2 regions of the Arthrobacter sp. CP30 genome follow, and region 1 is predicted to be linked to the other one. Evidence: riboswitches for the same ligand, from Rfam matches in the RefSeq annotation. Region 1 holds a riboswitch; the other holds the start of a gene.

Region 1 (5,274 bases):
GCCACTGCCCGGCACCGACCGTGATTCCGAGGTCCTCGACGAGCCGGGGGATCGCCACGCCCATGATCGTCTCGTTGAGGATCACGACGAAGGCGGAGATGAGCAGGAGTGTGATGACGAGCTTGTCGCGGGGCGGGAGTGCAGCGCCGACGGGACCGGCGATCCGGCGCGCATCGGACGGCGCATCGGACGGCGCATCGGACGGGGCACCGGCGCGGGTGTCGGGACGGGGTGGTGTCGCGGCACGGGCCGTCGCGGCCGCGGCCCCGACGCCGGGCACCTCGGGACTGGGTAGTGCGTCGGAGACGCTGGAGGATGGGCTCTGGGTCATCGTGATCCGCTCGGTTCGATCTGGTGCCGCCCGGCCGGGACGATCCATCCGGGGCCGGTATGCGCGTGTACAGGGGACCGTCCAGGTGAATGGTTGATCCGGTCAACTACCTGAACCCCTGGGTCCGGGAGTCTATTCCGCCCGCGGTCCGCCTGCCCGGGACGGTGGCTCCGGCCGTCGTCCGCGTCAGGCCCGGGCGGTCCGCTGCTCCACTAGCATAGGGCTGGTGCGGCGCGCCGGGCCAGAGTCGGGGATCGCCGGTCCCGGCCCGCACGATCCCGTGCCGACGACGAAGGAGAACTCCCTGTGGCCGATTCTTTCTACCGCGGACTCGGTGGCGGACGGTTCGTCTCCACGCTCAACGCGCAGGGGGCGTGGAACCCGGAGGAACAGCACATGGCTCCGATCTCCGGGCTGATGACGCAGTGCCTGCTCGAGTGCGCGCCGCGGGAGGGCATGCAGCTGAGCCGGATCGGCTTCGACATCCTCGGGATGATCCCGGCGGGCGAGTTCGAGATCACCACCGCCGTCGTGCGTCCCGGGCGGACGATCGAGCTGCTCGAGGCCAGGATGGAGGCCGCAGGCAGGACCGCGATCGTCGCCCGGGCCTGGCGCCTGAGCGCACAGGACACCGGAGCCGTCGCCGCGGTGGAGGACCCGCGCATCCCCGGCCCCGACGCCGCTGGTCCCCATGAGGGCATGACCGCGTGGCCGGGCGGGTTCATCCGGTCGCTCGACGTACGCGTGGTGCCCGGCCATCGGCCGGGGCGCGGGCAGGTGTGGCTCCGGAACCCCTACGCCATGGTGGAGGGCGCAGCAGCGCCCGATGTGGTCCGCCTGGTCGGGATGATGGACGCAGCCAACGGCATCGCCTCGCGGGTGGCGCCCGGCGGGGACAGCTGGATGTTCCCCAACGTGGACCTGCAGGTCCATCTGTACCGGGAGCCCGCGGGGGAGTGGCTCGGCCTGGACACGCGGGTGACGTTCGGGCAGGACGGCGTCGGACTGACCTCGAGCGTGGTGCACGACCTCGACGGACCGTTCGGGCGGCTCGAGCAGATCCTCACCGTGCGGAAGCTCTGAGGGGCACCTGCCGGAATGACGGGGCGCCGGCCATGGTTGCACGAGGCACGGAAGCCTGCGGCGTGCTCCACGCCCGGGCGGTCACCGCGCCCACGCGCCCGTGGGACGTCGAGGAAGAGGAACCATGCCGAAAGCACTGTGGAACGATCAGGTCATCGCCGAGTCCGCGGACACCGTGATGGTCGAGGGGAACCACTACTTCCCGCCGAACTCCATCGCGGAGCAGTTCTTCGTCCCGACACGGACACAGACGGTGTGCCCGTGGAAGGGGACCGCGAGCTACTTCAGCCTGGAGGTCGACGGCGAGCAGAACAAGGATGCCGCCTGGAGCTACCCGGAGCCGAAAGAAGCGGCGGAGAACATCCGCGGTTACTACGCTTTCTGGAAGGGCGTCACGGTCAGCGCGTGACCACGTGAGCGAAGGGCGCCGTCGTTCGACGGCGCCCTTCGCGCGTGCGGGCCGAAGGCGGCCGGCACGGCACCACCCGAACGGACGACGGCGCCGCACGGCGCAGGATGAAGGAGCACCATGGAGAACCGGACACTCGGCAACAGCGGCACCTCGGTCTCGCACCTGGCCCTCGGAACGATGACCTTCGGCGCGGAATCGGACGAGGCGACGTCGCACGCCGTCCTCTCGGACTACGCGGCGGCGGGCGGCAACCTGATCGACACCGCCGACGTCTACACCGCCGGGGCCTCCGAGGAGATCATCGGCCGCTGGATCGCGAAGAACCCGGCCGAGAGCGGACGCATGGTCCTCGCGTCGAAGGGCCGCTTCCCCATGGGCGATGACGCCAACGACCTGGGACTGTCCCGGCGTCACCTCCGCCATGCGCTCGATGCCTCCCTCGCGCGCCTGGGCGTGGAGCACATCGACCTCTACCAGGTGCACTCGTGGGATCCGCTGACCCCGCTCGAGGAGACCCTCGGCTTCCTCGACCACGCCGTGGCGCAGGGCAAGATCAGCTACTACGGGTTCTCCAACTACACCGGCTGGCAGCTCACCAAGGCCGTGATGATCGCACGGCAGCGCGGGTACTGCCTGCCGGTCACCCTGCAGCCGCAGTACTCGCTGCTGGTCCGCGAGATCGAGGCGGAGATCGTCCCCGCGGTGCTCGACGCCGGCATGGGCATGCTGCCCTGGTCCCCGCTGGGCGGCGGCTGGCTCACCGGCAAGTACAGCCGGGACACGGAGCCCACCGGGGAGACCCGGCTCGGCGAGAACCCGCAGCGCGGGATGGAGGCCTGGGAGAAGCGCAACGCGCAGGACCGCACGTGGCGCATCATCGACACCGTGACGGGCATCGCCGGCGAGCGTGGCGTGAACGCCTCCCACGTCGCCCTCGCTTGGGTGGCCGCGCAGGCCGGCGTCACCTCCGTGATCCTCGGCGCGCGCACCCGGGAGCAACTGGCCGACAACCTCGCCTCCGCCGACCTCGAGCTCACCGCGGCGGAACTCTCCCGGCTCGACGACGTCAGCGCCCCGACCTTCAGCGACTACCCCTATGGCGGCCCGGGCATCGAGCAGCGCAGCCGCGTGATCGGCGGGGGCCGCTGACCCGGTTGGCTCCGTCCGCCTGACGGGCTATCGTTTCGAGCAGTGACACGGGGTGTCCCTCCAAGGGAGGGGCTGAGAAGAGACCCGTCGAACCTGATCCAGCTCATACTGGCGAAGGGATGTCCTGCCGGGCCCTCGGCCCCGTGCGTCCTGCCGCCCCATCGCGAGAGGTCGCCACCGTGCACCAGGTCCAGGAGAACCCCACCCAGGCCGTCGGCCCCGTCACCGCCGAGGACTGTGCGCTGCTGCTCGCGGCCCTCCGCGACGCCGTGCCGCTCGTGCAGTGCATCACCAACGCCGTCGTTACGAACGTCACCGCCAACGTGCTCCTCGCCCTCGGAGCGGCTCCCGCCATGGTGGACATCCCGGGCGAGGCCCGGCAGTTCGCCCCCGTCGCCTCGGCTGTGCTCGTCAACCTCGGCACCCCCACCGGTTCCCAGCGCGAGGCCATGCTGGAGGCGGCGGACGCGGCGAACGGGGCAGGGACGCCCTGGGTCCTCGACCCCGTCGCGGTCGGCTTCCTCACCGTCCGCACGCAGACCGCCGCGGAGCTCGTCGCCCTCCGCCCCGGGATCATCCGGGGCAACGCCTCGGAGATCATCGCGCTCGCAGGTGCTGGCGCTGGCGGCCGCGGCGTCGACTCCCTCGACGAGCCCGCCGCCGCGCTCGACGCCGCGCGGCTCCTGGCCTCCCGCCACGGGTCGGTCGTCGCCGTGTCGGGCGCCGTGGACATGATCGTCGCGCCGTCGGGTGCCGTCGTCGGCGTGGCCAACGGCACGCCCCTCCTCACGCAGGTCACCGGGGGCGGGTGCGCGCTGGGGGCCGTCATGGCCGCCTTCGCCGCCCTCACCGAGGATCCGCTCCTCGCGGCGGTCGCCGCGACCGGCGCGTACACGATCGCCGCAGAACACGCCGCAGCCGTCGCGTCGGGGCCGGGCACCTTCGGGGCACAGTTCCTCGACGCGCTCTCGGCCATCACCCCGGACGACGTCCGGCGCAGGCTGACCCTGCGGGCAGGCTCCTGATGCCCGTCCAGGACGGGAGCGCCCGGCCGTCGCCGGCGTCGTACCTGCCCCTCTACCTCGTCACGGACACCGTGCTCTGCTCGCCACGGTCGGTGCCCGACGTCGTCGCCCTCGCCGTCGGGGGCGGGGTGACCTGCGTGCAGGTCCGGGACAAGCGAGCGGGCGTCCGCGATCTCCTGGACCTGCTGGTGGCCGTGGCCGCCGCGGTGGACGGCCGGGTGCCCGTGCTGGTCGACGACCGGGTGGACGTCTACCTCGCTGCCCTCGCCGGGGGTGCCCGGGTGCACGGTGTCCACGTGGGGCAGTCGGATCTTCCTGCCGGCGTGGTGCGGGCCATGGTCGGACCGGACGCCGTCGTCGGACTGAGCGCGGCGACGCCCGGGCAGTTCGAGGCGGTGTCGGAGCTCCCGGCGGGCACGGTCGACTACCTGGGTGTGGGCGCGGTGCATGCCACCAGCACCAAGCCCGATCACCCGGCGCCCCTCGGTGTCGACGGGTTCGCGGGCCTGGTGGCGGCTGCTCCACTGCCCTGCGTCGCGATTGGCGGCATCACGGCGGACGACGCGGCTCCGCTGCGCCGTGCCGGGGCCGCGGGGATCGCCGTCGTCTCCGCCCTGTGCACGGCCGCGGATCCGTCGGCGACCGCACGCGACCTGCTCCGGGCGTGGCAGGACGGAAGGAGCTGATCCCTGCGCGACCGGTCGGCGGGACGGGGCTCCCGGCCGGCGATCAACGCTCGGTGCAGCAGGCACGACGTCGCCCGCGGTGGCCGGTCGCGGACCCCGCACCGGCCACCGATGCCTACGATGAAGGGATGAGCACTTTGTGGAACGGCGCCGACGCGCTCGCCGTCGTCGTCGAGGGAGGTCCCGCCGATGCAGGCCACTCCCCGGTGGACGACGCGGCCGTGGGGGGCGGGCCGCGCGCCGCTGCCGACCTCGATCGGGGCATCGCCCTGCTGCGCGAGGTCGCCTCGGGGACCCGCCCGCCGACGCTGCGCCTCTACCGGCCCAGCCCTACCGTCGCCTTCGGCCAGCGGGACGCCCGCCTCCCCGGGTTCGCCGCCGCGGGCCGTGCCGCCGAGGACCGCGGATTCACGCCCCTCGTCCGGCGGGCGGGGGGCCGGGCCGCGGCCTACCATGGCGGATGCCTGGTGGTGGACCACCTCGAGCCGGCGGCCGACGGCGTCGCCGGTACGCGGGCGCGCTTCGCAGCCTTCGGCGCATTCTTCGCGGCGGTGCTCGCCCGCGTCGGCGTCGACGCGCACGTGGGGG
Region 2 (5,274 bases), on a different contig from region 1:
ACGGAGGCGGGAGCCAGCCCCTCCACTCCCACGGCGTCCACGAGGTAGAAGGTCCGGCGGCTGGTGGTCCCCTCGAAGGGGATGCCGAGGAGTGCCCGCACCGTCGACGATGCACCGTCGCACCCCACCGCGTACCGCGCGCGGAGCGTCCAGGGGCCCGCCGGAGCGTCCCCGCGCGCGACGACACCGCCGTCGGCGAGGTCCAGGGCCACGAGGCGGTGCCGCCAGCGGACGGACCCGCCGAGCGCCAGGAGGTTCTCCGCGAGGATCCGCTCGTTGGCGCTCTGCTCGAGCACATACATGCCGGGGTAGGGGGTGATCCCGCGACCGAGGGTGGTGAGCGGGATGGGCGCGAAGGCCGTCCGGCCGAATCCCTGCCGCATCGATACTGCGCGCACGGCCTGGTCCAGGACGCGCTCGACGACGCCGAGCTGGTCGTAGATCTCCATGGAGCGCGAGTGCACCCCGAGCGCCCGTGACTCCTCCGTCGGCCCGTCCTTCGCGTCGATGACGGCGACCCGGACGCCCAGCCTCACGAGCCAGTTGGCAAGCATCAGGCCGGTCGGCCCGGCACCGACCACCAGGACGTCGACGTCCTCTCCCCGGTCCTCGTGCCCGGTCATGGCTGCCGGATCGCCTCAGCGTCCCAGGACGGTGCAGACGCAGGCGCGGTTGCCGTCGGTGTCCGCCAGGACCGTGAACGACGGCGCCCGCCCGTCGTCGACGACCGTCCCACCGGCGGCGACGGCACCGGCGATCCGCGCCTCTGCGACGTCGTGCGGCAACCACACGTCGAGGTGGAAGCGCTGGCGCGGGATGTCGTGGGCATCAGTGTGCTGGAACCACAGGAGCGGGACGCGTCCGGTCGGGTCGGTGACGTCGTCGCCGTCCAGCGCATCCGCATCACCCGTCAGCAGAGCGGCCCAGAACGGGCCGATCCCCGCGACGTCCGCCGTGTCGAGGGCGAGCTCGACGACGGCGGGAGCAGCGGGATCGGCCAGGAGACCGCGACCGCCGGCGAGGTCGCTGATGCGGCGCGCGAGGTCGACGTCGCGTTCCGTCACGCCCGCGGCGTCGTGGCTCATGAGCAACACGTCCACGTGGGGATAGCTCAGCGTGACGTCGGGATGGTGGTCCGCCTCCTCCGCGAGATCGCCGATGGCCGAGACGAGTGCCACCCCGGTGGCGAAGTCGTGCGTCAGGAAGCGGGCGTGCAGGGCCTGGGCGAGTTTCCGCCAGTCGTCCAGCCCGGCATCGAGGATCTGTTGCGTGCTGAGGATGCTCATGCCGCCAGTATCGTCCGGCACGGCCCCTGGGGAAAGGGCGGGCTCCCTGTCCATGGAGACGATGCTGCCGCCCCGGCCCGGGCGGGACCTACCGCTCTGGTGCCATACTGCGGGGATGTCCCAGAACCGGATCCCCGGTCGCCGCCTCCGCGTCCCGCGCCTCGACCCCGCGCTGAAAAGCCGCATGCGAGCGGCGGCCGTCAACCCGCAACTCCTCCTCGCGGCGAAAGCGGCGCTCGCCGCCGCCCTCGCGTGGACCCTGGCCCTGGCCATCCCCGGGACGCCGTCGGAGTACCCCTACTACGCGCCGCTCGGCGCCCTCCTGGCCATGTACCCCACGGTCTCGGGTACCCTCAAGCTCGGCCTGCAGACCGTGGTGGGCCTGACCCTCGGGATCGTCCTCGCCTACGTCGCGGTCTGGGCGGGGGACCCGAACTGGATCACCATCGGGTTCGTGGTCGGGGCCGGGGTGCTGCTGAGCGGATTCCTCAGGAGGACGGCCGGCGGCGGTTCGGGAATCGCCTCGGCCGGGCTCTTCGTCCTCGTGATCGGGAACGAGGACCTCGGGTACTCCCTGGGCTACCTCGTGCAGACCGTGGTCGGCGTGGGGGTGGGGCTGGCCGTCAGCGCCTTGATCTTCCCGCCGCTCCACCTCAATGACGCCGTCGGCCAGATGAGTCTGCTCCGACGGACCGCGGCCCGGGACCTGCAGCAGATGGGCCAGGCGCTGGAGGAGGACTGGGCGGAGGACGACGCACGGTGGGCGGAGGTGCGGGACGGCCTCTCGGCCTCGGCCCGCAACGCCCGCAGCGCACTCCAGTACGCGGACGAGAGTCGCAAGGGCAACGTGCGCCGACGCTTCCACCCCCGTGACGTCCGGGAGGACTACCGGCACGTCGAGGTCCTCGAAGTGGTCGCCTCGCACACCCTGAACATCACCAACCTCCTGCAGGACGCCCTGCACGGGACATCCCGCGAACGGCCCCTGCCGGTGGCGGTCCGGCCGGCCCTGCAGTCCGCCTTCACGGCCGTCGGGGACGTGCTGGACCTCTGGACGGTGGAGGAGGACGATGCCGCGATGCTCGCCGCGGCGGAACGCGCGCTCCGCGACCTGGAAGCGGCGGCGTACGGGACGTCCTCGAGGGAGGTGCCGTTCGGCGCAGCCGCGGCGATCGGCATGAGCCTCCACCGCATCCTCCAGGCCGTCAGGCCCGACCTGCGACAGGCGGACGGCGTGTAGCGGGAGAGGCGCCCGGACACCGCCCTGCGAGAGAACAGGACGGGCCCCTGGGGAGCCCGTCCTGTCCTCCTGCTCCGCGGTGGTACCCGGAGCGCCCGTGGCTCAGGTCAGGTCGCGGGTCTTCGCGAACCTCTCGATCGCCTGCTGCGTGGAACGGTTGGTGAGCACCTGGATGGTGGTGCTGACCGCTCCGGAGACGATTGCGAAGACCAGGGCCGAGCGCAGCGTGTTCTCCAGTCCGTCCTTGCTCTTCGGGGGCGCCTCGCCCGTGATCTTCTCCCACAGGAAGTCGACGAGCTTGGTGCCGACGAAGCCCGCACCCACACTCATTCCCACTCCGAGCAGCTTGAACACGACGTTCATGGTTTCTCCTTCTCGTCCGGTGGTCCTGTACCTACCCTAGCCGCGCGACGAGGCGCTCGGCAGGGACGGGTCCGCCCTGGCCGCGGGACGGCCGCCGTGGTTCGTCCAGGCCGGTCGACCTGCCCGGGTGCACGCCCCTGCGGTGTAGGATCGGAACGCTCAACCATCACACGACAGGGGAGCGCAGACCCGCAGCACGCTGCCGGGTCGGGCGCTGAGAGTGCGGACCGCCGCAGACCCTCGAACCTGATCCGGCTAGTACCGGCGAAGGGAGTCGAGTTCTCGGAGTGCACGGACACCGCCCCGGCGGTACCGGCACTCCCCCCTCCTGTACCTCAGGAGGATCCACCATGGCATCACCCACCGCCCTCAGGGGCGTCTCCCGGCACACCAACCAGTGGCGCGTCGTCGACATCGTCGTGGCCTCGGTCATCGCGGTCGCCGTCGGCGTCCTGTTCTTCGCGTGGTCCGCCGGCTATTCGGGCATCAGTCTGCTCACCGCCGGTTTCCCGCCGCTCGGCGGGCTGTACTCCGGGGGCTGGCTGATCGCCGGCGTCCTCGGCGGCCTGATCATCCGCAAACCCGGGGCGGCGATCTACTGCGAGGTCCTCGCAGCCGCCGTGTCCGCCCTCATCGGCACGCAGTTCGGGATGGCCGTTCTGGTCTCCGGCGCCATCCAGGGTCTCGGCGCGGAACTCGTGTTCCTGCTGTTCCTCTACCGGAGATGGAACCTCCCCGTGGCACTGCTGGCCGGACTCGGTGCCGGACTGGCGCTCGGGATCAGCGAGAACATCCTGTACAACGCGCTGTGGACCATCGAGTTCAAGCTCCTCTACGTGCTGTTCGCGGCCATCTCCGGCGTCGTCATCGCCGGGCTGCTGTCCTGGCTCGCCACCCGGGGCCTGGCGCGGACGGGCGTGCTGTCCTCGTTCGCCGCCGGCCGCACGGCGGACGTGTGACACCACTCGGCGGGCCCCTCCCGCGCGCCGTGCAGGTCAGCGCGCGGGGGTGGGGCTGGCGTCATGCCGGGCGCAGGGCGTTCGCCGCCCGGCACCTCGACCTCGAGCTGACGCCCGGAGAGCGGGTGCTGCTGCTCGGTGCCTCCGGCGCGGGGAAGTCCACGGTGCTCCACGCGCTGGCCGGCGTGCTCGGCAGCAATGACGAGGGTGAGCAGGAGGGGGACCTCCTGCTCGACGGCGTCCCGCCCGCCGCGGCGCGGGGACGCGCGGGTCTGGTACTGCAGGACCCGGAGTCCCAGGTGGTCCTCGCCCGCGTCGGCGACGAGGTGGCCTTCGCGGCGGAGAATCTCGCCGTGCCGCGGGACGAGATCTGGCGACGCGTGCACCGGGCGCTCGACGACGTCGGCCTCGACCTGCCGCTCGACCACCCCACCACCGCCCTGTCCGGCGGGCAGAAGCAGCGCCTCGCACTCGCCTCCGTCCTCGCGATGGAGCCCGGACTGCTGCTGCTCGACGAACCCACGGCCAACCTCGACCCGGACGGCGTCCTCGAGGTCCGGGACGCCGTGATCCGGGTCCTCGACCGCACCCGGGCCACGCTCGTCGTCGTCGAGCACAGGGTCGCGGTGTGGGCCGATGTCGTCGACCGCGTGATCGTGCTGGATGCCGACGGCGGTGTCCTCGCCGACGGCGCACCCGGCGAGGTCCTCGTGCAGGAGGCGACCCGCAGCCGTCTCGAACAGGCGGGTGTGTGGGTGCCCGGTCGACGGCCCGCCGTCGGCGGCGCCGTGCCGACGTCCGCCGGAGGGGAGGTGCTCCTCGCAGCCACCGGGCTCGACGTCGCGCGCACGAAGCGCGGTCCGGTCGCCGTCGCCGGGCTCGACCTCACCGTCCGTGCCGGCCAGGCCCTCGGCATCACGGGCCCCAACGGTGCCGGGAAGTCGACGGCGGCCCTGACCCTCGGCGGTCTGCTGCGCCCCCGGGCCGGCTCGGTCCGGGCCGTCCCGGCCCTCGCGGGCACGGCCGGTGACGACCCCTTCCGGTGGCGGTCCACCGAGCTCGTCCAGCGCATCGGGACGGTGTTCCAGGAACCCGAGCACCAGTTCCTCACCGCGAGCGTGGGGGAGGAGCTCGCCGTCGGCCCGGCCAGGGTGGGCGGCGCGCAGGCTCCTGGACGCATCGCGGAACTCGCCGAGCGCCTCCGCCTCACGCACCTCCTGCAGGCCAACCCCTTCACGCTCTCCGGTGGCGAGAAGCGCCGCCTGTCCGTGGCGACGATGCTCGCCACCGCGCCGCGGATCCTGATCCTCGACGAGCCGACCTTCGGACAGGACGCCCTGACCTGGGCCGAGCTCGTCACCCTGCTCCGCGAACTGGTCGACGACGGTGTGGCCGTGCTCTCCGTCACCCACGACGCCGAGTTCAT

What was found. Region 1 has a riboswitch for thiamine pyrophosphate ahead of thiM (hydroxyethylthiazole kinase). Riboswitches for the same ligand answer to the same signal wherever they lie in the genome.
Region 2: linked by a shared signal. The riboswitch ahead of ACTIMO_RS00730 (ECF transporter S component) and the one ahead of thiM (hydroxyethylthiazole kinase) in region 1 are both predicted to bind thiamine pyrophosphate.

The regions. Positions count from the first base shown of each region.
Region 1 is NZ_JBQEMM010000003.1:149,961-155,234, reverse strand. It holds gene ACTIMO_RS05975 (MDR family MFS transporter) at 1-331, opposite strand, end outside; gene ACTIMO_RS05970 (thioesterase family protein) at 638-1,414, shown strand; gene ACTIMO_RS05965 (DUF427 domain-containing protein) at 1,539-1,823, shown strand; gene ACTIMO_RS05960 (aldo/keto reductase) at 1,944-2,975, shown strand; TPP riboswitch at 3,014-3,112, shown strand; gene thiM (hydroxyethylthiazole kinase) at 3,155-4,000, shown strand; gene thiE (thiamine phosphate synthase) at 4,000-4,686, shown strand; gene ACTIMO_RS05945 (lipoate--protein ligase family protein) at 4,815-5,274, shown strand, end outside.
Region 2 is NZ_JBQEMM010000001.1:160,436-165,709, reverse strand. It holds gene ACTIMO_RS00750 (FAD-dependent monooxygenase) at 1-623, opposite strand, end outside; gene ACTIMO_RS00745 (4a-hydroxytetrahydrobiopterin dehydratase) at 639-1,286, opposite strand; gene ACTIMO_RS00740 (FUSC family protein) at 1,402-2,526, shown strand; gene ACTIMO_RS00735 (DUF4235 domain-containing protein) at 2,629-2,889, opposite strand; TPP riboswitch at 3,055-3,179, shown strand; gene ACTIMO_RS00730 (ECF transporter S component) at 3,240-3,848, shown strand; gene ACTIMO_RS00725 (ABC transporter ATP-binding protein) at 3,845-5,274, shown strand, end outside.